DNA from 4 places in the Glutamicibacter sp. NPDC087583 genome. Region 3 is predicted to be linked to each of the others. Evidence: riboswitches for the same ligand, from Rfam matches in the RefSeq annotation. Region 3 holds a riboswitch; each other region holds the start of a gene.
The links. A riboswitch is a leader RNA that binds a small molecule or an ion and turns the genes downstream of it on or off. The one in region 3 is predicted to bind S-adenosylmethionine.
Positions count from the first base shown of each region.

Region 1 (7,640 bases), on a different contig from region 3:
GCTGCGAAATGGACGCAGGGTAATTGATTGTGAGCGCGACATCCAAAGCCTTTCGATGTCGTAAATTTAAAAAACTCTTAAATGCATTAAACAGTACTAGACGTACCTATGGCGCTCTTATTTCAAATAGAGGTCAATGAGCGCTCAGAATCCCGCGCCGACCGCGCCGAGCGTCCCATAGCGGAAACCGAAGAACACGGCCCAGTGAAACGGTCCACAACGAGAACCTGCGCAAAGAACTGTTGAAGGTGAAACGGGAGAACGGCTTCATAAAAGTTGTCGGTGCCTATCGCGCCTCGAACAGTAAGGAGTAAGCGCGGTCTTAGACTTCATCGAAGCCCACATAGGCGAGTATCCAGTGAACTGGATGGGCAGGAAACCCAGAATTCCAGGGGCAGTCACTACCGATGTCTGAACGCCTGCCAAGAGCTGAGCGAAGCCTAAGTCCTGCGAGCACACCGCACGAAACTGCTCCAGGACGAGTGTGAGGCGTCCAACCAGGTCGCCGGTGGCGGACAATTAGTGGATTTGATCCGCAAAAACCATGAGGAAGACATCTCGACATCCACGGTGATGTCGCTCATGAAAGAGCTGAGAATCCGGGCCAGGCGGATGAGCGCCTTCAAAACCACGACCGTGCGTGAGCGCCAATCCCGGACGGTGCGTATAGAAAACCATAGGGTCGACAATCTCGGCATGCCTGACTTCCGCTCCTCGCGGCTTGCGGCGAAACTGTTAGGCGATATTGCCTGCCTGCGCGCCGGTGAAGGCTGGTTGTATTTGGCGACGGTGATCGATTTGAATTCGCGACAGATCGTGGGCTGGTCAATGGGTAAGAACATGTAAACGTAGTTGGCCATTGACTCGAGGGGGCTTGCTGCGTCGCAGGCGTTCATCCAGTTTGGTAGTGTGTTCCATTCAGACCGAGGCCCCAATGTACCTCGGCGCGTTCCAGAGGTGGTGTGCTGCGCACAGGGTGCGGTAGTCGACGGGACGCGCCGGGGTGTCCCTGGGATAATTCCGTCGCCGAGTCAGCCTTCTGGACGACCAAGAAGGAAATGTTCCACCACAGGTTCTTCAGCAGCAGGGTGGCTGCGTGTGCCGCAGTGAAGGAGTGCATCGCGGTTTGGTACAACCGGAAGCGCCCGTATACGGCAAATGGCGGAGTTAGCCCCAGGCGGTTCTGGACTCATATCAGGAAAGGGATCCTCTAGCTTTGACGGCTTGAGGAAATGTACAAAAAGATCAAAGTTCGTGTCCCAAAAACTTGACCAGCTCAGGCGCAATGCTATTGCGAGATGCTGGAATGTTCTCGGGCCAGGGGAATTGAGTTTTCATATAGCAGTGCGGGCGGGATTTTTCTTCTTTCGTTCGCGCTCGTAGCGAATCGAAATCGATTCTCTCTGCCTGTTTTAGGGTTTGGGTCGTTTGGCCTTGCGTTGCAGTGCTGTGGTTTGCAGATTTTTCGATCTGTGATTGAACGCGTCGAGCACTTCGGGGCCACACCCACGGCATGCCGTGGGCCAATTGCGTCGACCATGGTTCGTTAGAGGTCTTGTTCTTCCTTCGGAATGCTCCGTGCAAAAGTTCAGCGTCGTTGACCAAACCGGCCGATTCCGGGGAATTGCCGCAGAAAAATGGGTGCATGCAACGCAATGTTGCATGCACCCATTTCCTGGAATCTTGGACTCCCTAGGCAAGTACCTGGCGCTTGGAAGAAATCACGCCGGTGTTGAATCCAGCCAGGCGCAGGCCGCCGTGGAAGCGCGCGTGCTCGATCTTCACGCAGCGGTCCATGACCACATTCATGCCCGCGGCCTCGGCGCGCTGGGCCACTTCCTCGTGCCAGGATCCCAGCTGCAGCCACAGTGTTTTCGCGCCTACGGCCAGAGCCTCGTCCAACACGGTAGGCAGGTCATCGTGCTTGCGGAAGACCTCCACCAGATCCGGGGTTTCCGGCAGATCGGCCAGCGACTTGTACACCGGCTGGCCCAGGATCTCATCGAGTACCGGGTTGATGAAGTACACCTTGTACTTGGAGGAGGAGAGCAGGTAGGTAGCCACGAAATAGCTGGCGCGCGATGGCTTGTTCGAGGCGCCGACAATGGCGATGGACTTGGTGTCGCGCAGGATCTCCAGGCGCTGTGCGGCTCCCGGGCCTTCCCAAGTGGTTTCAACGGCAGCCATTAGATTGCTCCCTTCGAAGCGGTTGGCAATGCGCAGGCGGAACCGTCATAGGCCGGTGCCTCGAACCCTGCGGCGGAACCGGCAATCACTTCCTGCGAAGCGGCCAGCGCCTGGTCCAGATCCCAGAGAATATCCTCGACATCTTCCAGCCCTACCGACAGTCGGATCAAATCTTCTGGCACGCCCGCGGAGACCAGCTGCTCGGCGCTCAGCTGCTGGTGGGTGGTGGAGGCCGGGTGCAGCACCAGGGTGCGGGCATCGCCGATGTTGGCCAGGTGGCTGGCCAGCTGCAGGGCCTCGATGAACTTCGAGCCGGCTTCGCGCCCGCCCTTGACCCCGAAGCTGAAGACCGAGCCGACGCCCATGGGCAGCAGCTCCTTGGCCTGCGCGTGCTGCGGGTGGGACTCCAGGCCCGCGTAGTTCACGTAGGTCACGCGCTCATCGGCCTGCAACCAGGCCGCGACCTGCTTCGCATTGGACAGGTGGTTGTCCATGCGCTGCGGCAAGGTCTCCAGGCCCTGGAGCAGCTGGAATGCGGACTGGGCCGGCAGGGCCGGTCCGAAGTCGCGCAGCTGCTCGCTGCGCAGCTTGGTCAGGAAGCCGTACTCGCCGAAGTTGTCCCACCAGGAGACGTTGCCGTAGCTGGCTACCGGTTCGGTCATGGTGGGGAACTTGCCGTTGCCCCAGTTGAACTTGCCCGACTCGATGACCACGCCGCCCAGGGTGGTGCCGTGCCCGCCGATGAACTTGGTAGCCGAGTGGATCACGATGTCCGCGCCGTGCTCGATAGGGCGCAGGATGTACGGGGGAGTGAGCGTCGAATCGACCACCAGCGGGAGATTGTGGCGGTGCGCCACCTCGGCCAGGCCCTTCAGGTCAGCGATGTCGCCGGACGGGTTGGCCACAACTTCGGTGTAGACGGCCTTGGTGTTCTCCTGGATCGCCGCTTCGAAGTCGGCGGGATCATTGGAGTCGATGAAAGTGGTGTTGATGCCGAAGCGGCGCAGCGAGACATCCAGCTGGGTGATGGTGCCGCCATAGAGCTTGGAGGATGCCACGATGTGGTCGCCTGCCTGGGCCAAGGCCGCGAAGGTGACGAATTCCGCGGCCATGCCCGAGCCGGTGGCTACCGCTCCGATGCCGCCTTCCAGCGAAGCCATGCGCTCTTCGAAAGCCGCCACGGTCGGGTTGCCGATACGCGAGTAGATGTTGCCGTACTTTTGCAGGGCAAAGAGGTTGGCCGCATCGTCAGCGTCCTTGAAAACGAACGAAGTGGTCTGGTAGATCGGCACTGCGCGTGAGCCGTGCTCGGCATCGGGGGTGCCTCCGGCATGCAATGCGCGGGTGCGGAAACCAAACTTGTGATCTGCCATGGTGGCTTACGACTCCTTGTCGACTGGGGTTTCGCGTGCACCGCAGGGCGGGCCGCGATCGAGGCAGGAATCCCGGAATCAATGTCGCTTCCTGCCGTGGTCCAACGGGTAAGCGGCTGCATCGTTTCTGGCGGTAGCACCGTATCCACCGGATGTGGCAGGTTGCTGCGGCGTCATCGAACCAGATCTCTCAGCCGCTCGGGATGGTGTAATAATCTTCGCAACATGACCGTTCGTGACCCAACTATGAGTCGTAACGTTGCGTATTGGAGCTGATATCGGAGATTCTTCGATACCTGTTGCCCCGGTTAGGCTGGATTCATGGATACTTCTCTGGCATTGGTTCGACACGGGCAGACAGACTGGAACCTTGCAGGACGCTTGCAGGGACGAACCGATATTCCGTTGAACGATACCGGGCGCGAACAGGCTCGCGAGGTCGGACGCAGGCTCATCGGCCAGAATTGGTCGCTGGTACTTGCTTCACCCTTGGAACGTGCCCAGGAAACTGCCGCGCTGATTGCCCAGCAGATCGGGGCTGAGACGGGGAACGCTGTTCCGGAACTCATTGAACGCGGCTTCGGCCCGCTGGAAGGCCGGATCATGGCCGAGGTCAGCGAAGCGGAATCGGCTGCTGCCAAGGACCTGCGTGAGCCGCGTGCCCAGATCTTGAGCCGTGCAGTGCCAGCGCTGCTGGACTTGGCCAGCAGGCATGCCGGGCGCAAGGTCATGATTGTCAGCCATGGGGCCACCATGCGCACCATCCGCGACGCATTGGCCGGAACCACGGATCCCCAAGGCGTGGAAAATGGCGAAATGCTCCACTTGGACTTGATCCGCCTTGAGCAGATCGCCAGCGAATTGGATCTGGTGGCATTCTAGGAATCCATGGGGTCTCTGCGAGAAGTAAATTTTTTTTCGTTCACGCCTCACAAAATGGTCTCCTCGTACGTTTACATGGTGAGAAGCCATGAAGGCGCAAGAATTCCAGGAGAGCCATGCAAGCACCGTTCGAGCGGATAGTCCAGGACTATGGACTGAACGTCCTGCGCGTTTGCCGTGCCCTGCTTGATGAGCATCGCGCGCAAGACGCCTGGTCCGAAACGTTCCTTGCCGCGCTCAAGGCGTACCCGCAACTGCCGGAGGACGCCAATGTCCTGGCATGGCTAGTGCGTATTGCCCGGAACAAAGCCATTGACGAGTTGCGCAGGAACAAGCCGGAAATCCTCATCGGCCAAGACGTGGACAGCCTGGCCCCATCAGCCCAACGGCCGGATCTGCAGTTGGAAAACCTGCAGCTGTGGCATGAGGTGAACCAGCTTCCTGGCACGCAGCGGCAGGTGGTGGCCTACCGCTACCTGGGCGGAATGAGCTACGCGCAAATTGCCGGAATCCTTTCCGGCACCGAAGCTGCCGCCCGGCGTTCGGGCGCCGATGGGATCAAGAATCTGCGGGCCCGGATGGATGACCAAGAACTATGGCGGGAGCAGCCATGAACGGAAAAAATTATCGGCAGCAGGCTACGGCCGCTGAAGCGCAAGTCCTCGACTCGCTGCAGGACCGGCTCGTTGAACGGGCCCGTGCACGGGAACTTGTTGATGTTGCCTATCGCGTGGTCGATAGCCCCGTGGGGGCCTTGCTGCTGGCCAGTACCGATGCCGGGCTGGTCCGGGTCGCTTTTGAATCCGAAGGCCATGACCGGATTCTGGAGGTGCTCTCGGAAAGGCTCAGCCCGCGGATCCTGCGCGACAAGTCGAGCTTGGATAGTGCCGTCCGGCAACTGGATGAGTATTTCGCGGGCCAACGGCATGGCTTCGATCTTCCGGTGGACTTGCAGCTCTCCACCGAGTTCCGCCGCCAGGTGCAGCTGGAACTGGGTCATATCGATTACGGGCGTACCCTGAGCTACGCCCAGCTGGCGCAGCAGATCGGCAAGCCGAAGGCGGTGCGGGCCGTCGGTTCAGCCTGCGCCACCAACCCGATTCCCATCGTGCTGCCCTGCCATCGGGTGCTGCGCACCGATGGTTCATTGGGCGGCTACCTGGGAGGCTTGGAAGCCAAGTCCGAGCTGCTGAAGCTGGAGAACCCGGACTTCGCCAGCGGCGCCGCGACGCTGTTCTGACGGGCAGTTCCCGCATGAAACAAGTGCTGGGCTGCTGCCTCCCTTGCGGGAAGCAGCAGCCCAGCACTAATTGCTACGGGCTTGCAGCCCAGCAGCTGCTACTTGCTGCGCAGTTCGAAGCGATCTGCGTCCATGAGCTTGGCCCAAGCGGAGGCGAAGTCATTGACGAACTTCTCCTTGGCATCATCCGAAGCGTAAACCTCGGCCAGTGCACGCAGCTCGGAGTTGGCACCGAAGACCAGATCCACGCGGCTACCGGTCCAGCGGCCATCGGTGGTGGTGTAGGTCTGCTCGTCAGCGGACGGGGTCCATTCCAACCCCAGCTCCAGCAGGTTCGCGAAGAAGTCGTTGGTCAACGCGCCTGGGGTGTCGGTGAAGACGCCCAAGTTGGAGCCGTCCCAGTTATTGCCGATGACGCGCAGTCCACCGAGCAGTACGGTCGCTTCCGGTGCCGAGAGGCCCAGCAGATTCGCGCGGTCGATCAGCAGGTACTCGCTAGGCAGCTTGACGAAGCCCGAGTCGTAGTTGCGGAATCCGTCGGAAACTGGTTCCAGCCATGCGAACTGGTCAACGTCGGTTTGCTCCTGGGTTGCGTCTACGCGGCCCGGGGTGAATGGAACCTCGACCTGCTGGCCAGCTGCCAGGGCTGCCTGCTCGACTCCGACGTTGCCGGCTAGGACAACGACGTCCGCGAAGGAAGCCTTGATCCCGGAAGTGGCGTTGAAGTTGTCAACAATCTCTTCCAGCTTGGCAATTACCGGTTTGAGCTGCTCAGGCTGGTTCACGCTCCAGGAGACCTGTGGTTCCAGGCGGATGCGGCCGCCGTTAACGCCGCCGCGCTTATCCGAGGTGCGGAAGGTCGAAGCGGCCTTCCAAGCCGTGGATACCAGCTGCTGGACGGTCAGTCCCGAATCGTTGATCAGGGCTTTAAGTGCGGCAACTTCAGTTGCACCCAAGGTGGTCTGCGGAGCTGCTGGCAGTGGATCCTGCCAGAGCAGGTCCTCAGCGGGAACCTCTGGGCCGAAGTAGCGGGACTTCGGGCCCATGTCACGGTGGGTCAGCTTGAACCATGCGCGGGCGAAGGCGTCTGCGAACTGGTCTGGGTTCTCCTTGAAGTTCTTGGAGATCGGGCCGTAGACCGGGTCGAAGCGCAGGGCCAGGTCGCTGGTAAGCATGCGTGGCTCGCGGTGTTCCAAGGTCTCGAATGCAGGCTGGACCAAGCCGGCTCCGCCATTGTTGACCGGGCGCCACTGCTTGGCGCCTGCTGGGGATTCGAACAGTTCCCATTCGTAGGCGAAGAGGATGTGGAAGAACTCGTTGTCCCAGCGGGTTGGGTGGTAGGTCCAGGTGACTTCAAGACCCGAGGAGACGGTGTCCGCGCCCTTGCCGGTGCCGTGGCCGTTCTTCCAGCCCAGTCCCTGCATTTCGAGCGGAGCTGCTTCTGGATCCGGGCCGATCTTGTCATCGGCATGCGCGCCGTGGGTCTTGCCGAAGGTGTGGCCACCGGCGATCAGCGCGACGGTCTCCTCGTCGTTCATGCCCATGCGGCGGAAGGTTTCGCGGATGTCTACGGCCGAGGCCAGCGGATCCGGATTTCCGTCAGGACCCTCAGGATTCACGTAGATCAGGCCCATCTGCACTGCTGCCAGAGGAGCATCCAGGTCTCGCTTGCCGGTGTAGCGTTCGCTGTCCAGCCAGACCTTTTCAGGGCCCCAGTAGACATCGTCATCTGCTTCCCAAACGTCCTTGCGGCCGCCGGCGAAACCGAAGGTCTCGAAGCCCATGTCTTCCAGAGCCACATTGCCAGCCAGCAGGATAAGGTCGGCCCAGGAAATCGACTGGCCGTACTTCTTCTTCACTGGCCACAGCAGGCGGCGAGCCTTGTCCAGCGAAACGTTGTCAGGCCACGAGTTCAGCGGAGCGAAGCGCTGCTGGCCTGCGCCGCCGCCGCCACGGCC
Region 1 covers NZ_JBIUWY010000007.1:81,843-89,482, forward strand. The annotation lists gene ACIOU9_RS15600 (GNAT family N-acetyltransferase) at 1-42, opposite strand, end outside; partial or broken gene ACIOU9_RS15605 (IS3 family transposase) at 154-1,228, shown strand; gene ACIOU9_RS15610 (CoA-binding protein) at 1,693-2,187, opposite strand; gene ACIOU9_RS15615 (O-acetylhomoserine aminocarboxypropyltransferase/cysteine synthase family protein) at 2,187-3,560, opposite strand; SAM riboswitch class I at 3,676-3,770, opposite strand; gene ACIOU9_RS15620 (histidine phosphatase family protein) at 3,882-4,442, shown strand; gene ACIOU9_RS15625 (RNA polymerase sigma factor) at 4,559-5,056, shown strand; gene ACIOU9_RS15630 (methylated-DNA--[protein]-cysteine S-methyltransferase) at 5,053-5,682, shown strand; gene katG (catalase/peroxidase HPI) at 5,781-7,640, opposite strand, start outside.
Region 1: another riboswitch for S-adenosylmethionine. It lies ahead of ACIOU9_RS15615 (O-acetylhomoserine aminocarboxypropyltransferase/cysteine synthase family protein); the one in region 3 lies ahead of ACIOU9_RS12860 (acyl-CoA dehydrogenase family protein).

Region 2 (7,640 bases), on a different contig from region 3:
GCACCACGCAGTTCATGTCGAATGCGTTGAATAGGATCTCGCGCTTGTTCTCGCTCATGGCTTTGCCCCCATAGGTTGGTAATCGTGGAAAGTTGCTGGTGTGCGTCGCAGGCCCTCAGGCCCGCTGGGTCGAATCCTCGCCGGTGACGGACAGCCGTTGCGGCTGGACCCCATTGATCTCGTAGTCCCCGACGATGCGCGCCTTGTAGATCGCCGGGTTATGCGTGGCGATGGTGCGCGCATTGCGCCAGTGCCGGTCCAGGTTGCAGCCGCTTCTGGTGGAAGAGGCGCCCAGTGCGTCGAAGAGCTTGCTGGTCACGCCGATGGCCAGTGGCTGCACCACGGTTTGCGCGCGGTTGGCGGCCAGCTCGCATACTGCGTAGCGTTCCTCGTCGTTCAGTCCCGGATCGCCCAAGGCGGCTTCAACTTCAAGGACTGCGCCGATCACCACGGAGTCGGCAGCGAAGGACTCCGCGGAAACTTCGCCCACCAGCTGGAGGACCTGGGGTTCCTGGTATACCGGCACCCCGGTTCCAGTGGTGAAGATGCGGGTGCGCGCCTGCACCGCGTGACGCAGGTCGTTCAGTGCGGCGCGGGCGATGCCCGCCTGCACGGCCATGAGCACCAGCTGGAAGATCGCCGCTTCGGAGTCATTGGTCTGCTGCGGCATGAAGCAATCCACCGGGACCTGGTGGAATTCGGTGGTGCCGGTTCCGGTGAGGCCCTGGCCGAACCCATCCCAGTCGTCGAGGATCTTGACGCCGCTGCGCTGGGTGGAGACCACGGCGATCTGGCGGCCGGCGAGCTCCGGGTGGGCCACCGCAACGGTGGTCCAGTCGGCAAAAATGGTGCCGGTGCAGTAGTACTTTTCACCGTCGATCACCCAGCGTCCATCCAAGACGCTGGCCTTGGTGTTCAAGGTGCCCAGGGCGTTGCCACCGCGTTCGGTGTAGGCGTTGCCGATAATCTGCCCGGCAGCGATGCGAGCGACCCACTTCTTGCGCAGTTCTTCGTCGTCCAGCACCAAGACATTCTCAACGAATGCGATATGCGCGCGCCACAGCTGGCCTACGTGGGAGTCCGCCTCGGAAAGCTCGATGAGCAAGCGGAAGACATCCACCAGCCGTGCACCATAGCCCCCGTCGGCAACGGAAAGGCGCAACGCACCGAACCGCTCGCGATTCAGCAGGCCTACCTGCTCGAAAGGAAGCACGCGGTTCAAGTCGCGGTCCTTGGCGGTTGCAGCGATCTGCGCAAAAACGGGACGGAAGATTTCGGCCAGCCGGTCGTATTGCTCATCCGCACTTGGTCCGGGGGTGATTTTCAGCAATTGCCTAGTCGGCAACTGTTCTTCAAACTTGTCCAGGTCCATTGCGGTGGCCTGCGAAGGGTCACTGAGCTGGTTGAAGTCCAGTCCGAGGGCATTGTGCGATTCACCAATAGGCATCAGGGTTCTCAATTCTTTCCATCGGTCCTGGCGGTAGCACCGTCCCGCTATTGGGGTGGTTGCTGCGGCGTCGTGGAGCCAGATCTCTCAGCCGCTCTGGATGGGTCGTAATTCATTTGTAACGGTAATAAACCGGTGATTCCAACCCGCGAAGTCACATTTCGTCCCAGTGCCGGCAGTGCCCATCTTCAAATTTCACAGCCTATTCCGTGTCCTGCCGAAGATGAGTTGCAAAGTTTTGCTTAATGTCGAGCAAACCGGCCTGCAATAAAATAAATAACGAAATTTCTGGGCAATGTGACGTAGTTGTCGAAGATTTTTTCATATTACGCGAGATTTGCGTTCAAATCGTTCGACTCGTTGTAATGGACACGTAACCATCCCGAGCGGCCGAGAGATCTGGCTCGTTGACGCCGCAGCAACCACCTTTGGAGTTTTGCTCTGCAGGCCGGTGCTACCGCCAGGACCGATGGAGATGAACATGACTCTTTCCTTTGCAGCGCCCGAGGCAGCTCCCGTTGTCTCAGCTTCAAGCGCCCTGGACGTGCAGTTCAGCAACGTGTCGCGGACCTTCACCACCAAGATGGAAAACCGCACCGTCCTGGCCGATATCAACCTGCAAATTCCAGCAGGTCAAGTCGTGGCCATTCTTGGAGCCAGCGGTTGCGGAAAATCCACGCTGCTGCGTTCAGTATCGGGCTTGGACCACCCCACCACCGGCACCATCCGCACCGGCACCCGCGAGGTCACCGGCATCAACGAGTTATGCGCCGTTGCTTTCCAGGAGCCCCGGCTGCTGCCATGGCGCTCGGTTCGCCAGAACATTGCACTGGGCCTGGCACCGGAAACCGATAAGCGCTCCGGCAACGCGCTGATCGAGGAGTTGATCGAGCTGACCGGTCTGAGCCATGCAGCCAGCTTGCGCCCACGCGAGATCTCCGGAGGCATGGCGCAGCGGGTTTCGCTGGCTCGCGCGCTGGCTCGGCGCCCGGGTGTATTGCTTCTTGATGAACCCTTTGGCGCCCTCGATGCGCTGACACGCTTGAAGATGCAGGATCTGCTGCTCTCGATTCACGCATCGTTCCCCACCACCGTTCTCATGGTGACCCATGATGTGGACGAGGCGTTGACTCTGGCTGACCGCGTGATTGTTCTGGGGCGAGGCGCTGGGCATAGTGCAGCGGGCGTCATCGAAGATCTGTCCATCTCAGCTGGGCATCCACGCCGGCATACCGATGAAAAGTTCGTTGCAGATCGCCTGCACCTATTGCGCCTGCTCGGCGTCGACCCAACCAACCATTAGTCCCGGCCACGCCGTGGGTCCCGAACCATTCGTCCCCTTTGCCTTTTCACCTACACCGCTTGCACGCACAATTCTAGGATTCTCCATGCTTTTGAACCGTCTCACCCGCCGCACTGCATTGTCCGCCGCCGCCTTGATCGTTGGCGCAGTTGCCCTGACCGGCTGTGCTGGCGAAAACGCTACAGCCTCCTCGGATGGTCAGACCCTGTCCATCGACTTTGCCACTTACAACCCGCTGAGCCTGGTACTCAAGGAAAAGGGATGGTTGGAAGCAGCCGCCAAGGAGCAGGGCGTAAATGTCGAATGGATCCAGTCCGCAGGTTCCAACAAGGCCAATGAAGCTCTTCGCGCCGACGCAATCGATGTTGGTTCCACAGCCGGTTCCGCTGCGCTCCTGAACCGTTCTAACGGTGCACCCATCAAGACCATCGCACTGTATTCGCAGCCGGAATGGGCGGCCCTGGTAGTGGATAAGGACTCGAAAATCGAGTCCGTTGAAGATCTCGCTGGCAAGACCGTGGCCGCTACAAAGGGCACCGACCCATACTTCTTCCTGCTGCAGGCGCTGGAATCCGCGGGCTTGAGTGAAGCTGACATCAAGCTGCAGAACCTCCAGCATGCCGATGGACGTACCGCCCTGGCCAACGGCTCGGTTGATGCCTGGAGCGGTTTGGATCCGATCATGGCCGCTGCCGAAAAAGACGGCGCGCAACTGGTTTACCGGAACTTGGATTTCAACACCTACGGTGCGCTGAACGCTCGCGAAGACTTCATTGATCAGAGCCCCGAACTCGCCCAGCTCGTTGTCGATGCCTACGAAAAGGCTCGTGGCTGGGCAGCTGACAATCCCGAGGAAACCGCAGAAATCCTGGCCGACGTAGCAGGGCTCGAACCAGGAGTTGCTGCCACCGTCATTGAGGAACGCTCCAATCTGGACGTTCCGGCAGTTCCCGACGCCAAATTCACTGGAGTCCTGAGCAAGATTGCTCCCACGCTGGTCGCTAGCGGCGATGTCTCGGAGCAGGAATCCGTTGATGAAGCTCTGGAAACCCTCATCGATGACCAGTTTGCCGTCAAGGCAGACGCAACAAAGATCTCCGGAGAGTAACCAGCCATGAGTCCCACTAACGTGGCTGGAACCCGCGGAAGCCAAACACCTGCCAAGCAGAAGGCCAGCATGGCCGCAACGATCCTGCGTGCCCCGAAATGGCTGCTTGCGCTGGTCTTGCCGCTGACCACCCTGGCTGTGTGGCAATTTGTCACCGTTACCGGAATCGTTGCTCCGTGGACACTGCCAACTCCGGGTTCAGTGGTTTCTGCTGCCATTGAGCTCTTCCAGGATGGCGAACTCGGAAAGCACATCGGCATCTCCACTCAGCGTGTTCTTCTCGGTTTCGCCTTCGGATCATTGCTGGGCTTGGCGCTGGGTGCGCTTGTCGGGCTGTCCAAATTGGCAGATGCATTTCTGGGACTGAGCATCAGCGCCCTGCGTGCAGTCCCTTCCTTGGCTTGGGTTCCGCTGCTGGTGCTCTGGATGAAAATGGGTGAAGATTCCAAGGTCACACTCGTGATCATTGGTGCCTTCTTCCCGGTCTTTACCACCGTCGCCTTGGCGTTGCGCCATGTCGATGCCCACCTGGTCGAAGCAGCCCGCGCCTTCGGGTTGAAGGGATTGAAGCTGCTGCGCACCGTCCAGCTGCCCGCAGTGGTCCCTTCGATCTTCTCCGGACTGCGTTTGGCACTAGCCCAAGCTTGGCTCTTCCTGGTCGCAGCCGAACTCCTCGGCGCGTCAATGGGCCTTGGCTTCTTGCTCACCGACTCGCAGAACAACGGCCGATTGGACCGCCTAATCATGACCATCGTGCTGCTGGCCGTCTTTGGAAAGATCACCGATGCCCTGCTGTCGATAGCAGAACGCTGGGCTATCAAGCGCTGGACCTGAAACCGGACCAGCTAGTACCCGCTGACAAAACTACCCCTCACCAAAGAAAGTTTGCGATGACCACCGAATTGGCAACAACCTCAACTCAAGTTTCAGAGGCAGCACGCCAGGAATTCTGGGACGAAGCGGCGAACCTCTTGGATTGGGACACCCCGTGGCACACCACCAGCCGCATCATTCCGGCCGATCCGGATGCCAAGCGCGGACCGGAAATTTCTTGGTACCTCGGCGGCAAGCTGAACGCCGCAGTGAACTGCGCCGACCGCCATGTAGCTGCGGGACGCGGCCAGAAGGTCGCACTGTATTTCGAAGGCGAGCCCGGTGACCGGGTAGCCGTCACCTACAAGAATTTGCAGGAGCGGGTCTCCCAGGCAGCCAACGCCTTGGAATCCCTGGGTGTGGTGAAGGGCGACCGCGTGGTCATTTACCTGCCGGTGCTCATTGAAACAATTGTCATCACCTTGGCTTGCGCCCGCATCGGCGCCATCCACTCGCTGGTCTTCGGCGGGTTCTCCGCCGAAGCGCTGAGGTTCCGTGTGGAGGACACCAAGGCAAAGGTCCTGGTCACCACCGACGGCCAGTTCCGCCGTGGCACTTCGGTTCCGGTCAAAGGCAACGCCGATGCGGCCGTTGCCGGCGAGAACGAAATCGAAAAGGTCCTGGTTATCCGCCGCACCGGCGACGAAATCCCGTGGACCGAAGGCCGCGACATCTGGTGGCATGAGGTGGTTGATACCCAGTCCACCGAGCACCACGCGCAGGCATTCGATGCGGAAACACCGCTGTTCATCATGTACACTTCGGGAACCACCGGCCAGCCGAAGGGCTTGGTTCACACCACCGGCGGGTACCTGACGCAGGCGGCCACCAGCTACAACCTGCTGTTCGCCAACCCGGACGAGTCCCAGCGCGCCAAGGACGTGCACTGGTGCACCGCCGACCTCGCCTGGGTCACCGCGCATACCTACGAGATCTACGGCCCGTTGGCCAATGGCGTCACCCAGGTAATCTACGAGGGCGTCCCCAACGCCCCGCACCCGGGCCGCCACTTCGAGGTCATTGAACGCTACAAGGTCACCAGCTACTACACCGCTCCCACCTTGGTCCGCTCGTTGATGGGCTGGTTCCCGGATGGCATCCCGGCCCAGTACGATCTGTCCTCGGTGAAGATCGGCGGCACTGTGGGTGAAGCCGTCAATCCCGAGGCATGGAAATGGTTCCGCCAGCAGATCGGCCGGGACAGCGAAGCAGGACTGCCGATGGTTGACACCTGGTGGCAGTCCGAATCCGGCGCGACCGTGCTTTCTCCCCTGCCGACCGATGGACATTTCAAGCCAGGCTGCGCCGCACGCGCGCTGCCGGGCATCTCGGTGGACATTGTCGACGATGGCGGCCTGAGCGTGCCAGCCAACCAGCAGGGCAATATTGTCATCACGCGCACTGGCCCGTCGATGGCCCGTACCGTATGGGGCAACCCGACGCGCTACTACACCAGCTACTGGGAACAATACGTAGAGCAGGGCTGGTTCTTGGCTGGCGACGGTGCCCGCTTCGATGAGGACGGCGATATCTACATCCTGGGCCGCACCGACGACGTGATCAATATTTCCGGCCATCGGCTTTCCACCATTGAAATCGAATCGGCATTGGTCACCCACCCCGGCGTGGTGGAAGCCGGCGTTTGCCCCACCCCGGATTCCAAGACCGGACACGCTGCAACCGCCTTCGTGGTACCGCTGGACAAGACCCTGGTTGCCGAGTCGCCTGACGAGCAGCTCGTTGCACGGCAGGCCGAGTTCATTGCTGAACTCCGTGATACCGTCGCGGTGCAGATCGGCCCGATTGCCAAGCCGCGGGAAATCGTCCTGGTTCCGGATGTGCCCAAGACCCGTTCGGGCAAGATCATGCGCCGCCTGCTCACCCAGCTGTTCGAGGGCACCACGCTCGGCGACACAACGAGCCTGCAGAATGAGCCGTGCATTCCGGAGATCAACGCGATCTGCCGCGCGCGCGGCTAATCGCTGCTCCCAAGCCCCTTGGGGTTAAACAAATGAAGCTTCTTCCCCGGCTGGGGAAGAAGCTTCATTTGATTTGCCGGTTAGGAATCCCCGGCCGTTGGCTTCTGGCTCTGGCCATCGGCCGCGCTGCCCTTGCCGTCCTGCACCGGGTCAGCGGTGGCTTCGGTGGCGAAAAGCTTCACTTCGGAGGCCCTTCCCTCGGCCCTGACCAAAGGGATTTCGGTGGTCATCAAGCTGAACTGGCCACCCTCATGGCGGTCAACCGCCTGGCCCACGGACTGCTCCAGGACCTTTCGAGCCACCTTGCCGCGAAGCACCAGCGGATCCTTGCTCAGGTCCTTCCACAACGCCACGCAGAGCAGGAGCATCACAATCACGAATGGCAGCGCCGAAACAATAGTGATGTTCTTCAGCCCGGTCAATGCCTCCGCCGGATGATCGCCGCCAGCCAGCAGCATCACCGCGGCCACAGCGCCGGTGGCCACGCCCCAGAAGATCACGGCCTTCTTGGATGGCTCTTCAGCGCCGCGTTCGCTGAGCGCACCCATCACGATCGAGGCCGAGTCTGCGCCGGTCACGAAGAAGATCGCAATCAGCAGCACGGTGACGACCATCAGCACGGTAGCCATCCAGCCCGACAGCGGGAGGCTGCCAAGCATGTCGAAGAGGATCAAATCGAAGTTGATGTCTGGTGCGCCATCAACAATGCTGGCCAGCTTTTCCCCGGTTTCCCCGGCGCGTTCAGCGCGTTCCTGAATACCGATGGCGCCACCGCCGAAGATTGCGAACCAAATCAGGGTGACACTGGATGGAACAAGCAGCACACCGGTGACGAACTGGCGAATAGTGCGGCCACGGGAAATGCGGGCGATGAACAAGCCGACGAATGGGCTCCAGGAGATCCACCATGCCCAGTAGAAGACAGTCCAC
Region 2 covers NZ_JBIUWY010000007.1:92,026-99,665, reverse strand. The annotation lists gene ACIOU9_RS15675 (LLM class flavin-dependent oxidoreductase) at 1-58, opposite strand, end outside; gene ACIOU9_RS15670 (acyl-CoA dehydrogenase) at 116-1,447, opposite strand; SAM riboswitch class I at 1,463-1,554, opposite strand; SAM riboswitch class I at 1,822-1,923, shown strand; gene ACIOU9_RS15665 (ABC transporter ATP-binding protein) at 1,929-2,750, shown strand; gene ACIOU9_RS15660 (aliphatic sulfonate ABC transporter substrate-binding protein) at 2,836-3,858, shown strand; gene ACIOU9_RS15655 (ABC transporter permease) at 3,928-4,692, shown strand; gene acs (acetate--CoA ligase) at 4,749-6,710, shown strand; gene ACIOU9_RS15645 (BCCT family transporter) at 6,791-7,640, opposite strand, start outside.
Region 2: another riboswitch for S-adenosylmethionine. It lies ahead of ACIOU9_RS15665 (ABC transporter ATP-binding protein); the one in region 3 lies ahead of ACIOU9_RS12860 (acyl-CoA dehydrogenase family protein).

Region 3 (7,640 bases):
ACGCCTGAAGATCAGCCCATTTCTCGCCCTCGTTGGCGCCGCTATCCTGGCGGCCTTCGCCTACCGGATTCCGCTGGCCGACGTGGCTTCGACGGTCACCACGGCCTTTGGCAGCACCATGGGAAATATCGGACTGGTGATCCTGTTCGGAACAATGATCGGTGTCATCCTGGAGAAATCCGGCGCCGCGATCTCCATGGCAGATGCGCTGATCAAGGTCCTCGGTACCCGGTTCCCCAACCTGACGCTATCGATTATCGGCTACATCGTTTCCATTCCGGTCTTCTGCGACTCGGGATACGTGGTGCTCAACTCGCTGCGCAAAGCCATCACCCTGCGTACCGGGGTCTCTGGGCTGGCAACTTCCATCGCCCTGATGACCGGCCTGTACGCGACCCACACCATGGTGCCTCCAACTCCGGGCCCGCTGGCCGCAGCCGAAAGCATCGGCGTTGCCGATAACCTGGGCTTGATCATCGCTGTCGGATTGCCCGTTGCGGCCATCTCGGCACTTGCCGGCTTGGCCTACGCCAGCCGCTTCAACAAGTCCCAATGGACCCCGTTGCCAAGCGACGACCACAATGACATCTCCGAACTCGACTATGAGCAGCTGCGTGCAAGCTTCGGAAAATTGCCCAGCCCGGCGCTGGCCTTCATGCCGATCCTGGTTCCGCTGGTGCTGATCTGTGCCGCATCCATTGCGAAGCTGCCCTCGCACCCGATTGGCGAAGGCGCTGCCTTGGAAATCCTTTCCTTCCTGGGGACGCCGGTTATTGCGCTGATCTTCGGCTTGATCTCATCGACTTTTCTTTTGAGCGGTGGCAGCAAGCTGGCGGTCTTCAATGAGCAGATGAACGAAGCTGTACGCACCGCTGCTCCGATCTTGCTGATCACCGGTGCCGGCGCCGGCTTCGGCGCGGTCCTGGCCGCGTCGGATCTGACCACGATTCTTTCGGATTCACTCAGCGGACTGGGCTTGGGCCTGGCTGTGCCATTCCTGATCGCCGCTGCACTGAAGTCCGCCCAGGGCTCGTCCACCGTCTCAATGGTGACCACTTCCGCGCTGGTCGCTCCGATGCTCGGCTCCCTGGGCTTGGGTTCGGAGCTGGGCATGGTGCTATCCGTATTGGCAGTAGGCGCCGGTGCGATGGTTGTCTCGCACGCCAACGACTCCTACTTCTGGGTCGTCTCGCAGCTCAGCCGCATTCCGGTGATCACCGCCTACAAGACCCTGAGCGTGGCTACCGCCATCCAGGGCACCGCGGGGTTCCTGACTGTACTGGTCCTGGGAGCCGTACTGCTTTAGCAGCACGCCTTCCAAGAAAGCAACGGATCGCGCCATCGGCAGATGGCGCGATCCGTTGCTTTAAGCAGTGCTGGATTAGCCCAGGCCTGCCGCCGGGAAGCTCCGCGCGGCCTTATTCGCTGTGGCAGTCGAGATCACCAGCAACGCGATGGCGGCCAGGTAGCCGGTTCCGGTCGCGGCGAAGGCGAAACCGAATTGGCCCAGCAGGCAGAGAACTGCTGCGCTGGCCAATGCCGCCCAACCGGCCCAGGAAGCCGCGGCAAGCAGGGGCGCAGCCTGCTGATGCCCGGCGAGCCAGGCCCCATCGCTGGCCAAGGTGTGGCGCGTCTTGATGCCGATCGCCGCATTGCGAGCGAGCTTCCGGTCCCGTGCCATCGGGGCGAGGAACGCTGCGACCAGCGTTATGCTCAGCAACCCGAACATGAAGGCAATCACGCCTGCTGGATCCACTTGCCGCCTCTTCTGCCGATTGATCTTGAATGGCCATTCTATGCGGTCGCATGGAAGTGCCCTGATCCACGCTGTGTTCCCAATCGATGCCTGCGGGAACGCTCTTGAGATCCAGTTCCGGCATGCCAATTGCGTCATGCGAAGGTCATATGACGTCTTATCCGCCCGTTTTCCGGCAGGGCGAAGGCGCGAAGATGACGTATTTTGTCCTGCTGTTCCTCCGCATGACAGCGCCCTTCCCGAGGACCTGCCAGTAATGCTTGACTCGGAGCACAACCCATCCAGAGCGGCTGAGAGACCTGGCTCCGAGATGCCGCAGCAAGCCTGCACTCCGCAGGTAGTGCTAACGCCAGGTTCGATGGATCCGCAGATTTTCTGCATCCTTCGGAATCCATAGCCCAAGAGGAGAACGAAGATGACTGTACTGGATACCCAATTGCCGCGCGTGCCCTACACCGGCACTGCTGATGAAGCTGAACTGGCTCATTGGCGCGACGTCGCCCAGCAAGTAGCTGACAAGCTGGCGGCTGACGCGCTCGAACGCGACCGAAAGAACGCCCAGCCTTTCGCCGAAGTGCAGCTGCTGCGCGAAGCCGGGTTGCTCAATCTCTTGGTGCCTGCAGAATTCGGCGGAGCCGGAGCCCATTGGGAAACGGCTTTCGAAGCGGTCCGCATACTGGCCGCAGCTGATGGCTCCATCTCGCAGTTGCTGGCTTACCACTACATCAACCAGTCCGGCATTGCGTTCTACGCCCCAGCAGAAGCGCAAGGGGCATGGTGGCAGCGCACCGTGGAAGGTGGCTGGCTCTGGGGCGATTCGGTGAATCCAGTTGATCCGGATTTGACGCTGAGCGCCGAAGGGGACGGCTACCGACTGAATGGAGCCAAGCGATTCTCCACGGGTTCCGGTGTTGGCGAGGTCATCGTCATCAACGCGCTGGTCCAGGGCGGAGAATACGACGGGCAGATTCTCGCGTTGGTTCTGCCACGCGATATCGATGGCTTGGAAATCGTTGACGACTGGGACTACCTGGGACAGCGGCTGAGCGCGTCGAATTCCTTGAAGTTCCACAACGTGCGGCTCGAAGCAGGGGACTTGCTGGGATTCGTCACCGATGAACCGGTCTCCACCCTGCTTACCCCCGGTATCCAGTTGGCCTTCGCCAACTTCTACCTGGGCATCGCCCAGGGAGCACTGGAGCGCGGCAAGCAGATCTTGCTGGGCCGCAAGAACGCCTGGCTGTTCTCGCAGGCAGAGACCTACTCGCAGGACCCGATCTTCCAGCGCACCGTCGGAGAGCTCAAAGCCCGCACCGCAGCAGTGGCGGCGCTGACCGAGAAGCTGGGCCGGAAATTCGATGCCCTGCTCTCGAAGGCCGGGGAAGTCACCCAGCCCGAACGAGCGGCGTTGGCCGTGGAAATTGCTGAAGCCAAGGTGGTCTCCACTGAGGTGGGAGTGGAGGTGGCGAACCGGATCTTCGAGGTGACCGGTTCATCTTCGACTGCGAACTCGGTGGGCCTGGACCTGTACTGGCGCAATGTGCGCACCCATTCGCTGCACGACCCAGTGGACTACAAGAAGATCGAGGTCGGCGCCTACTTCCTGCGCGGAGAGTCCCAGCCGCTCTCGCTGTACACCTAAGAAAACTTCTCCCGGATTGGACTGAACGATGACTGTACTTGCAACTGGCAATCGACTCGCAGGCCTCAAAAACCGCTTCGCACCGCTCTTCGCGCGCATTGCGCAGGGCGCAGCCGAACGCGACCGCACCGGCGAATTGCCCTACCAGCAGGTCGCGGACCTGGCCGCTGCCGGCTTTGGTGCGGTTCGGGTCCCGGAATCGCACGGGGGTGCCGGTGCTACGCTGCCCGAACTCTTCGAGCTCTTCGTGGATCTCGCGGCGGCGGATTCCAATATTGCCCAAGCGCTGCGCGCGCACTTCGCCTTCGTCGAGGACCGTCTGGTTGCGGCCCCCGGTCCGGGGCGCGACAAGTGGCTGGCCCGCTTCGTGGCGGGAGAACTGGTGGGCAACTCCTGGACCGAGGTCGGCACCGTCAAGGTCGGGGACGTGATCACCAAGGTCACCCCGGACGGCGAGGGAGGATTCAAGATCAACGGCACCAAGTACTACTCCACCGGCTCGATCTTCGCCGACTGGCTGGATACCTACGCAGAGCGCACCGACACCGGAAAGCGCGTGATCGCCGCAGTCAACCGCCACCAGCCCGGCGTCGAGCTGGCCGATGACTGGGATGGCTTCGGCCAGCGCACCACGGGTACCGGCACCTCCACCTTCACCGATGCGATTGTCGCCGAAGAAGACCTCATCGACTTCGATACGCGTTTCAAGTACCAGACAGCTTTCTACCAGCAGGTGCTGCTCGCTGTTCTGGCCGGCTCCGCCAAAGCAGCCGAGCGCGACTTCGCCGCCGAGCTGAAGGCGCGCAAGCGGACCTTCAGCCATGCCGCGGCCAATCTGGCGGCCGAAGACCCGCAGCTGCTGCAGGTGATCGGCGAGGTCTCCGCGGCGGCCTTCGCTGCCGCGGCAACGGTGGAACGAGTGTCGACGGCATTGCAGGGAGCCTATGAAACTGCGCAGGCGCTGCACACCGGCGAGGTGACCGGGGAAGAGGACGAAGCAGCCAACGATGCGGCAGAGCAGGCCAGCGCCCAGGCGCAGGTGGTGCTCACGCCATTGGTCCTCAACGCAATCACCCACGCTTTCGATGCGCTGGCCGCCAGCGCCACGAGCGTTACCAAGAACCTGGACCGGCACTGGCGCAATGCCCGTACCGCCGGCAACCACAACCCCTGGGTGTTCAAGGCGAGGTTGATTGGCGACCTGGCGGTCAATGGCACCGAGCTTCCGCGCGTGTGGGCGATTGGTGCATCAAAGTAGATTCCTTGGTCTTGCGAGCCCAGCATCCTTTGCCGGTGCTGGGCTCAAGGCCGTCGGCCCGGGGCAATTGATCGACCATCGTTCCAGTCGCCTGACGGATAGCTGCCGGCCTTGGCCCTAGCGCACCTGGGTAACCGTGCCACTTGCGATATGGAAGATATCCAAGTCGCGGGGCACGAAGAGGCCGCCAGAGAACTGTTTCGAAGCCCGCTGCCAAACTTCCATTCCAGATCCAGCGGGAACCAAATGATGCAGCGCCAAGTTCCGTGCTCCAGCCCGCTGGGCGATTCGACCTGCGTCTTCTGCGGTGGTGTGCGCGCGCCGATGATGTCCCATGCTCGCTTCCAGTTCGGAGGATGAAGCATGCGGGTAGCTACGAGCGATGGCCTCCAGATCAATAGCTTCATGGAACAGCAAGTCGCAGCCTTGGGACAGGCGCGCAAGATTTGCGCTTGGCGCTGTATCGCCGGAAACCACGACCGATCCATATCTCGAATCAAAGCGGAATGCGAATGCCGGAGCGATAGGTTGGTGCTGGACCAGGATAGCGCTAATTTTTACATGCCGATCAGCGTATATTTCAAAAGGCTCCATGTCCGGATGGTTGTTGTGGTTGGGGTGGAAGCCTGTGCTGGCGGGAATCTCGATATCTACGCCATGGAAAATATCCGAAATATCAGGTGCCGCCGAATCCCGTCGGCGATCGTTGAGATCTGTCGCATGGGCGCGCAGCAGCAAGTTGACCATGGCGTTGGTCCCGGGTGTGGGCGACTGCGGAAATATGGCTTCCGGCTCTTCGGCCGCTGTCTGCATCGAGGGCAGCACTCCTAGATCACCCGGTCCGAAAACAGGAACCTGCCGACCCTCGGTGCCGCGGAACCCAAGGCCGCCCAGGACCATGACAGAATTCAGGTCAATGACGTGGTCTGAATGCTGATGGGTAATGAAAATTCCGCGCAGGGCAGTGGGGTGAATCCCGATCTCAGCCAGGCCCAAACCGACGCCATGGCCGCAATCCACCAAGTAAGCGTGGCCGTCCACAACGATCGCGGTAGAAATTCCGCGACGGTGACCGGTTCCTGGATCCGGCCTCAATAGCGGGCCGCCAGCAGTTCCAAGCGCCACTGCATGCATTCCGGTCTTCATCACTGGCTTCATCTGTCTCCTGTAGACGGGTTATTTCATCGGCAAGCTGATGCCATCATCCGCGGAGGCAATGAAGTAGTCAAGGAATAATAGATTATTCGCCTCATAACATTTTCTAGTTGGCAGTGGTCCGCTGCCCGCTGGCTAGACTGGGCGGGTGATCAACTACACCCTGCGCCAGCTGCAGTACTTCGTCGCCGTCGCTGAACTCGGCTCCATCTCCGCCGCAGCGGAGCAGTGCCATATTTCCCAGGCAGCCATGTCCCAGTCCATGGACGAGCTGGAACGCGCCGTCGGCTCGCAGCTGCTGGTGCGCAGACGTGCCCGCGGCGTGGTGCTCACGGCTGTCGGCACCGACTTCCTGCTGGACTCGCGGGCCCTGGTGCGCCATGCCGAAGAAGTGCAGGACCAGATTGTCGAACGCCAGACCAAGCTCTCCGGCCCTTTGGTGATCGGCTGCTATTCCTCGCTGGCCGCTTTCTGGATCCCGGTGATCTGCGAACGCTTCACCAATGTGCACCCGGACTTGCAGGTCACCCTCGTGGAGGGGGACGGGGCCGACCTGCAGGAGCGCATGCTCAAGGGCCACCTGGATGCGGTGCTCACCCATACCCGCCACCTGCTGCCGCAGGTCTCTTCGCGTACGGTGATGTCGGGCCGGCCCTATGTGCTGGTGGGAGGAAATCACCGGCTGGCCGATCGCACCTCCGTCGCCTTGAGCGAACTGGCCGACGACGACTTCGTCTCCCTGGACATCCCCACGGTGCGCGATAACCAGCTGGTGAATCTTCGCATGTCGGGCTTGGACCCCAAGGTGCGGTGGAGTTCGCAGAGCTTCGAGGCGGTGCGCGGGATGGTGGCTCGGGGTTTGGGCTATACCGTTCTGGTGCAGCGCCCGCCGGTCAACCTGAGCTACGACGGCTTGCCGCTGTCGGTATTGGAGATCGAGGGCGAGGTTGGCGTGAGCGATATCTGCGTGGCCTACACCGCTTCGGACCGCCCTAGCTTGCGGCTGCGCGCGTTCTTGGATTTCTGCGAGGAAGCCGGAGCCGAGAAAGAGCGCAAGGCCGGTTAGAACCCGCAGGTTCCAACCGGCCCCGCGCTTTCGCCAGTCGGGAGGCTAGTGGCTCATTTCCTCGGCCTCGAGGTCGGCGTCGCGGCCTTCCTTGATGCCGCGCATGGCCAGGGCGGCGACGATGAACGCGGCGGCCCAAACGGCTCCGGCGATCCACAGCGATCCGCCGCCCAGCAGCACCAGGCCTGCAACGATCATCGGGGTGAAACCCGCGCCCACGGTGGAGGAGAGCTGGTAGACCAGCGAAGCGCCGGTGTAGCGGATGCGGGTTGGGAACAGCTCCGCGGTGAACGCGCCGAACGGCCCGAAGATGAAGGCCTGGATGATGCCGTTGGCCACGAACAGCGCGATGGCGAAGAGCCACAGCTGGCCCAGTTCCAGCATCCACATGATCGGCAGGGCGGCCACGGCGCCGGCGAGGATGCCGACCATCATGACCGGGCGGCGGCCCAGCTTGTCTGAATAGCGCGATGAAACCCAGATGCCCACCACGGTCAACGCGGCGCCAATGGCCTTGATGTTCAGCACCGCAGTGCGGTCCATGCCGACTTCCTCGACCACGTAGGAGATGGCCCAGACGGTCATCAGGCCCTGCACCGTGTAGGAGCTCATGCCCACCAGGGTTCCGCGGATGACGGACTTCGGGTACTTGGTGATGACCTCCATGAAGGGGGTCTTGCGCTCTTCTGCCTTGTTTTCCAACGCGAGGAACAGCGGGGACTCGGTGACCTTCAGCCGGATGACCAGCCCGATGCCCACCAGC
Region 3 covers NZ_JBIUWY010000004.1:295,123-302,762, forward strand. The annotation lists gene ACIOU9_RS12850 (GntP family permease) at 1-1,306, shown strand, start outside; gene ACIOU9_RS12855 (SdpI family protein) at 1,382-1,756, opposite strand; SAM riboswitch class I at 2,031-2,121, shown strand; gene ACIOU9_RS12860 (acyl-CoA dehydrogenase family protein) at 2,172-3,398, shown strand; gene ACIOU9_RS12865 (acyl-CoA dehydrogenase family protein) at 3,427-4,656, shown strand; gene ACIOU9_RS12870 (MBL fold metallo-hydrolase) at 4,774-5,814, opposite strand; gene ACIOU9_RS12875 (LysR substrate-binding domain-containing protein) at 5,960-6,877, shown strand; gene ACIOU9_RS12880 (MFS transporter) at 6,923-7,640, opposite strand, start outside.

Region 4 (7,640 bases), 160 kb from region 3:
GCATTGCCGAGCAAGTTCATGCAGATGACAGCCAGTCCAGCCAGGCCGGCCAGCATCAGCCGCTTCTTGGAAATCGGCCCCAGGTCCGGATTGCGCTGGGAGCTCAGCGACTTCAACGCCGGCACGATCCCGCAGAACGCGAGAACAACCAGCACCGCCACGCCGGAGAACACCCAGCGCCAACCGAGGTGCACGGCCATCAAGCCGGCCAGCCAGGGGCCGATCAGCGCCGGGACCACCCAGGCGGTAGCGAACAGGGCGAAGATCTTGGAATGCAGATGCGCAGGATACGCGCGGGCAATGAGCACGTAGATGGCGACGGTGATCGCGCCACCGCCAATTCCCTGCAAGATGCGCCCGGCAATCAGGACCTGCATGTTCTCGGCTGAACCGCAGATCAGCAGCCCAATGCAGAAAACGGCCACGGCGATGGACAGCGGGTGCTTGGGCCCCCACCGGTCGGTGACTTCTCCGGCGGCAACCATCCCCAGCATCCCGCTGGCGATTGGCGCGGCAAAGGCCAGGGCGAAGTAGCGTTCGCCCTCCAGCAGCTCGCTGACCAGTGGCATTACCGTGGTCACGGCCATGGATTCGAAAGCGACCAGGAAGACGAGCACGAACATGCCAAGGGTGGTGGCAAGATACTGCGGAGCATAGATCGTGGACTCGGCGCGCTCGGCTGATTGGCTGCTGCGGTTCAGGGGCATGCATCCATGATCTCAGGTTTCCCCTAGCCGCCGATCACGTGCAGGCTGAAGGCCGCCAGGAAGCCCGAGGTCACCAGCAACCCGGTGTAGTCGTGCTCCACCTTGTAGGCTTCCGGGATCATGGTGTCGGCGATCATCGTCAAGATGCCTCCGGCAGCGACCGCGGTGGCGAAGGCCAGCACTTCACCGGGCATGGATTCCAGCAGCAGCGCTCCGAGGAAGGCAGCGATGCCGCAGGAAATGGCTATCGATCCCCAGAGCAAAACGATCGAGGACCCCTTGCGCCCGGACGCTTTCATCTGTGCGGTACTCGCCAGTCCCTCGGGGACATTGGAGATGAATATGGCGATGAGCATCGCCGGATTAATGCTCGCGGTGGCGACCACGGAAAGTCCAAGGGCCACGGACTCGGGAATGCCGTCGATGAGTGCACCGACCGCGAGCGCGGTTCCCGATGACTCCTGCTCTCCTGCGCGCTGCGCCTGCCGCTTTGAGGTTCTCCAGGCCAGCAGCCGGTTCGCGCCGAAATACAAGGCAGCGCCCACGATCACGCCGCCCAGCGTCGCAACGAGGCCGCCGGTTTCATAGGCTTCGAGCACCAGCTCGAAGGCCAGTGCGCTGACCAGGACCCCGGCACCGAAGGCCATGATGGCGCTGACCCAGATCTTGGGGATCTTCAGCCACCAGGCCGCGCCGGATCCCAGCAACAGGGCCGAGCCGGCCACAGTGCCCCACAGCAAAGCCTGCATCGAAGCGAACATGGCACCCACTATAGCCAGCAATTCGCTGGCTTAGTAGGTGCCATATGAGTTCTGACTGGGACTAACCCTCGGTGGACATGTTGTTGAAGCGCGAGTAGTGGCCCTGGAAGGCCACGGTGATGGTCTTGGTCGGACCGGCACGGTGCTTTGCGATAATCACGTCAGCTTCGCCCGGACGGTTTTCCTTGTCGTAGACGTCATCACGGTGCAGCAAAATCACCATGTCGGCGTCCTGCTCAATCGAGCCCGATTCGCGCAGGTCCGAAACCATTGGCTTCTTGTCGGTACGCTGCTCGGAACCACGGTTCAGCTGCGACAGCGCAATCAACGGAACGTCGAGTTCCTTGGCGAGCAGCTTGAGGTTACGCGAGAACTCGGAAACTTCCTGCTGGCGCGATTCCACACGCTTGCCCGAGCTCATCAGCTGCAGGTAGTCCAGGATGATCATGCGCAGCTCATTGCGCTGCTTGAGGCGACGGCACTTGGCACGGATTTCCATCATGGACATGTTCGGCGAATCATCAATGAACAACGGGGCTTCGTTCAGCCGGCCCATGGTCGTGGCGATCTTGGTCCACTGTGCGTCTTCCACCGAGCCCTTGCGCAGATCCTGGAGCTGGATGGATGCTTCGGCCGAGAGCAGGCGCATCGCAATTTCATTGCGGCCCATTTCCAAGGAGAAGAACACGGTGGCCATATTGTGCTTGATGGCAGCAGAACGGGCGAAGTCCAGCGCGAAGGTTGACTTGCCCACCGCAGGACGGGCGGCGATGATGATCATCTGGCCGCCCTTCAGGCCCTGGGTCAGCTCGTCGAATTCATAGAATCCGGTGGGCACACCGGTAATGCCATCGCCCGCGTTGGCCGCGTTCTCGATTTCATCAACGGTGTCTTCGATGATGTCCGAAAGTCGCACGTAGTCTTCACTGCTGCGGTTCTCGGCCACCTTGTAGACCTCTGCCTGGGCTTCGTTGACGATTGCGTCAACTTCACCATCTGGCGAGTAGCCCATCTGGACAATACGCGTTCCAGCGTCAACCAATCGGCGCAGCACGGCGCGTTCGCGCACAATTTCTGCGTAGTACCCGGCGTTGGCTGCAGTTGGAACCTGCTGGATGAGATTGTGAAGGTAGGCGGCGCCACCAATGCGCGAGATTTCGCCGCGCTTGGTCAGCAAGTCGGCTACGGTGACCGCATCGGCTGGTTCGCCACGACCGTAGAGGTCGACAATCGCCTCGTAAATCGATTCGTGGGAGGGACGGTAGAAGTCGGTGCCGCGAATGGATTCAACGACGTCAGCAATGGCGTCCTTGGAGAGCATCATGCCACCGAGGACCGACATCTCGGCCTCGATATCCTGTGGCGGCTTGCGCCCTGCGTCGGAATCTCGTCCTTCGTAAACCGGCTCAGCACTCATTGCAGACACTTCCATCCCCTATTGACCCGCTGGGAAAAATTATCCTTGCCTCATGGCAACGCTTCATCGTGTCAGTCGATACGGACATTTGGATGTCAGGCGCCTGTGGATATTTCTCTCCCGAACCCAACACTAGGGCTGTTATTAACAGGCGTAAACCTCATTATCCACAGAATATGTGGATAACACTCCTCTACCTGTGGACTTCCCTGTTCACAGTCTGGGGAGAACTCTGTGGATTACCCCACTCTACGTATCATTAATATCTGTTGACTTGGTTGTTTGTATTCGCACACCTGTGGACAGAAACTTAATTCATTGAAGCTCACGCCAACCGACCCAAGGTTATCAACACCCTTAATCGCCCAGTTCCCGGGGTTTTTCAGCCTTTGTACACATTTGCCCACGTCTTGTCCACAGTTTTGTGGATAACCTTGTGGATACTGGTGAATTTACAAAACCCTAAGTCACCGTGGATTAAATTCGCCAGCAAGGCCGGATCTTCCAGTAGTCCACAATCGGCTAGGGTTTCTGCGTTCGGGGGCGGTGGATAACTTAATGTGTGCAACGACTCGGCGGGCGAACCTGGATCAGCGACTGGGCTGCCGGCGCACTCTCGCCACTTCGCGTCCGCGACGCGCGCCAGTGAAGACGCCATAAAGCGCCGGTTTCATTTGTGATGCGCAGCCTTTGCATGGCTCGGAAGCCCCATGCGAGGGTTGCCGGCAATTCTCTGCCGCTCTGGTCCAGCGTGCAGCGAGGATCCATGAGCTATCTGCGTGGTTCTGTTCGACGGCCCAGACGGGTGGCGGATATGGCGAGTTCAAGGTTTCTCGCGACAGATACTTTGATGACGAGGTTATCGCCAAATGCCTGGGGCAGCTGGCCCAAGAAGGCAGGCCATGAGATTGCCAGCCATCTTGCCACGTCTTCTGGGTGGCGTGAGAGAACGGGCATTGCCGGTGTCGAGGGCTGCGGGGAACGGCTCAACCCGCCTAACCGGAATTCAAAAAGCTCCGGCCAGATCGATGTTTTGATCTGGCCGGAGCTTTGGAAGATGCGAAGCGCTTATACGAGCTCAGGAATCGGCAGCGAATGGAACCGCGAATCATGGAAGATCTGTGGCGAGTGCTCGGAGGTGCGGTGCCCGTGGACTTCCATCAGGACTACCCAGTGATCCCCCGCTTCGACCTCGTTGTAGATCGAAGTCTCCAACCACAACGTTGAGTCGTTGACGAAGAGCGCGCCCTGATCCGAGGAATAGGTATCGATTCCGCGGAACCGGTCGCCATTTTTCGAGGCAATCTGAGCGCAGACACCATCATTGCGTTCGCTCAGCACCGAGACGCCAATGCGGCCAGCTTCGCGCAGCTTTGGCCAAGTGTTCGAGGACTTCTGCACGGCGAACATCACCAGTGCAGGTTCGAGGGAAACTCCCACGGTAAACGATGAAGCGACAAGTCCCGTCTTCACGCCATCCAGTTCTGCACAGAGGGCGGCTACCCCTGATGGATGCTGAGCGAAAACCTTGCGCAGGGTCAACGGGTCAAGTTCAAGATTCAATGACATGGCTCGATTCCTTTGGGTCTTGCCCACCGCGCAGTAGCCTGCAAGCATTGGCTTCTCGTTACTCGAAGCCGCTTGGGCTGAAGTTCCGCGCCGTGTGCGGTACTTGTTCCAGCACATTTTGCGTGGAACCGAATCCTCACCTGGAGCACCCCACTACCGTTGAGAGGGTTGCCGATCAGCAAGCCAGGGCTTATAGCTGATGCTCTTGATTCTGTTTAAAACGATATGGCTCATGACGAACAGCCGTCAAACATTTCACTTCGCAAATCGCAATATTCGACGCAATATTCGATCCAGGGCCCCACCAGAAGTCCTTGGGCAGCCTTTTATTCGCTATGCGCCGCGCTTCTTGAACCCCTCGGCCCCCATGATCGCAGCAGGCTTCCGCCGCCCTTGATTCGGCAGAACACTAACGCCTCCCCTGGGCTCGGGGCCCTGGCGCGAATCCCCTACCGCCCACCGTAATGAAACTTGGTTTCCCGGCATGACGCTGAGGTTCATGCCACTATTGGTCATGGAGTGCATTGAGTCACACTCCTGCTTATTGTTCTCCGTAACCATCGATGACGATTGAGGAATAGCCACACCATGGTAGAGATTCAGGCCAACCATTCAGAATTGACCCCACTGCGTTTCTTGGAACGCACAGTCGAGGCCTATCCGAAGAAGACCGCCGTCATCCATGGAACTCGCATCTTCTCCTATGAAGAATTCGAAGCACGGGTGCACCGCTTTGCCCAGGCGCTGAAGGCTCGCATTGAGCCGGGCGACCGCGTGGCCGTGCTGGCACCGAATACTCCCGAAATGCTCATGGCGCATTACGCCGTACCGCTGTCAGGCGCAGTCCTCGTTGCCCTGAACACCCGACTCTCGGCCCACGAGCTGCAATACATCATTGATCATTCTGCTGCCAAGCTGATGCTTGCCGACACAGAGCTGTTGGAGAACACGAAGACCCTGCGCCGCGAGAACCCAACGCTGGAGGCGCTCATCGAGATCACCGATGACCAGTACGCCGGAGAACGTCCGGACGTGCCCGTGGACGCCACCTTGGACGAGCTAATCGCACAAGCCTCGGATGAAAGACTTCCCTACGCCATCGCCGATGAGCGGGCTCCGATCACTCTCAATTACACGTCGGGCACCACCGGCAAGCCGAAGGGCGTGCTCTACTCGCACCGCGGCAGCTACCTGAACTCGTTGGGCGAAGCGCACCACCAGGGCTTCACGGCCAAGACCCGCTACTTGTGGACCCTGCCGATGTTCCACTGCAACGGCTGGTGCACTCCATGGGCCGTCACCGCAGCGGGAGGAACCCACCTGTGCCTGCGCGGCGTGCGCGAAGATTCCGTTTGGGATGCCATCGAGAATCTTGGAACCACCCACTTGTGCGGCGCTCCGACCGTCTGCTCCATCATCGCCGACTCCACCCGCGCCCACCAGCTCGATGCGCCACTGCGCATCACCACCGCAGGAGCTCCCCCGTCCCCGGCAATCATCTCCAAGCTGCAGAAGCTGGGCATCGAGGTAGTCCATGTATATGGCCTCACCGAGGTATACGGACCGTACACGGTGTGCGAGTACCAGGATGAGTGGGATGCCCTCGATGGCCCGGACCGGGCCGCGAAGCTCGCCCGCCAAGGCGTTGGCATGATTACCGCCGAGTCCGCACGCATTGTTGACGAGAACATGAACGATGTCCCGGCGGATGGACAGACCATGGGCGAAATCGTGCTGCGCGGCAATAACGTCATGATCGGCTACTACCGCGATGAAGCGGCCACTACCCAAGCTTTCCATGGCGGCTGGTTCCACACCGGCGATCTGGGTGTCATGCACCCGGATGGCTACATCCAGGTGCGCGACCGGGCCAAGGACATCATCATTTCCGGCGGCGAGAACATCTCCACCATCGAGGTGGAGCAGGCGCTGGCCTCGCACCCTGAGGTGCTGGACCTGGCCGTCATCGGCATAGCGGACGAGAAATGGGGCGAGCGTCCGGTGGCATATGTCATCCGCGCCAGCGGATCCTCCCTGGACGCGCAAACGCTGATTGAATTCGCCCGCGAAAAGCTGGCCGGTTTCAAGGTGCCGCGCACCATCGTCTTCCCGCAGGATCTGCCGCGCACCTCCACTGGTAAGGTGCAGAAGAATGTCCTGCGCGCCCAGGCGCTAGAAGCCAGCACACCGAACTAGCCCGAGGATCACCAATTGGATAACCCAGCACCACGGATTCCCAACAAGTCCAGCCGTTTCAGCGAAAGCATCGGACTGGAATTCGATGAAATCACAGCCACTGAAGTACGCGGCCACGCGCAGTTGGACGAGAACCACCACACCCCCTGGGGCGTAGTCCATGGCGGCGTGTACACCTCGATCATCGAGAGCGCAGGATCGGTGGGCGCCAGCTACGCGGTGGCCGAACGCGGGCAATTCGCAGTCGGCGTGCACAACGCCACCGACTTCCTGCGCCCTTCCACCGGAGCACGGGTCCAGGTGATCGCCACCGCGCTACTCCAAGGGCGCACCCAGCAGCTCTGGGAGGTCATCATCACCGATGAATCCACCGGCAAGCAGCTATCCCGCGGCCAGTTGCGCACCCAGAATGTGGATTTGCCTGAGAATCCGGCCTAGCTGGTTTTCACACCGCGAGCACGGGCGTACGGTAGATGGCATCTAACGCTCAAGCTCCAGGAGATTCGCCATGAGTGCGACCTATACCTTCGATGTGTTCAGCAGCCTCGATGGCTTCGGCAGCGCCGCCGGCGATTGGGGCGGCTACTGGGGAAAACAGGGGCCAGAGCTGTTAGCTCACCGCCTCGCGCTCTACACTCCGGCTTGCCGCATGGTTTTCGGAGCCAACACCTTCCGTCTCTTCAGCCGCTTCTGGGCAGAAATCGAGGCGAATCCCGAGGTTGAAGACGCGTGGGGTGTGGCCCTGCACGACAAGCCCGCCACCGTCATCTCCACCACCCTGGAAGAGCCGCTGTCCTGGCCAAACCCCACGCTGGAGCGAGCTGATGCACTGGAAGTCGTCGCACAGCTCAAGGAAGCTTCAGATGTGCCGCTGCGCTCCCACGGCTGCTTGGCGATGAACCATTCCCTGCTGGCGGCAGGTCTTGTGGACTTCATCCAGGTGACCATCTTCCCGGTACTGACCGGGCATAGCGGTTCTGCCCCGGTACT
Region 4 covers NZ_JBIUWY010000004.1:132,153-139,792, reverse strand. The annotation lists gene ACIOU9_RS12150 (MFS transporter) at 1-707, opposite strand, end outside; gene ACIOU9_RS12145 (ZIP family metal transporter) at 731-1,468, opposite strand; gene dnaB (replicative DNA helicase) at 1,530-2,885, opposite strand; gene ACIOU9_RS12135 (flavin reductase family protein) at 3,954-4,454, opposite strand; SAM riboswitch class IV at 4,549-4,665, opposite strand; gene ACIOU9_RS12130 (long-chain-fatty-acid--CoA ligase) at 5,043-6,650, shown strand; gene ACIOU9_RS12125 (PaaI family thioesterase) at 6,666-7,088, shown strand; gene ACIOU9_RS12120 (dihydrofolate reductase family protein) at 7,159-7,640, shown strand, end outside.
Region 4: another riboswitch for S-adenosylmethionine. It lies ahead of ACIOU9_RS12135 (flavin reductase family protein); the one in region 3 lies ahead of ACIOU9_RS12860 (acyl-CoA dehydrogenase family protein).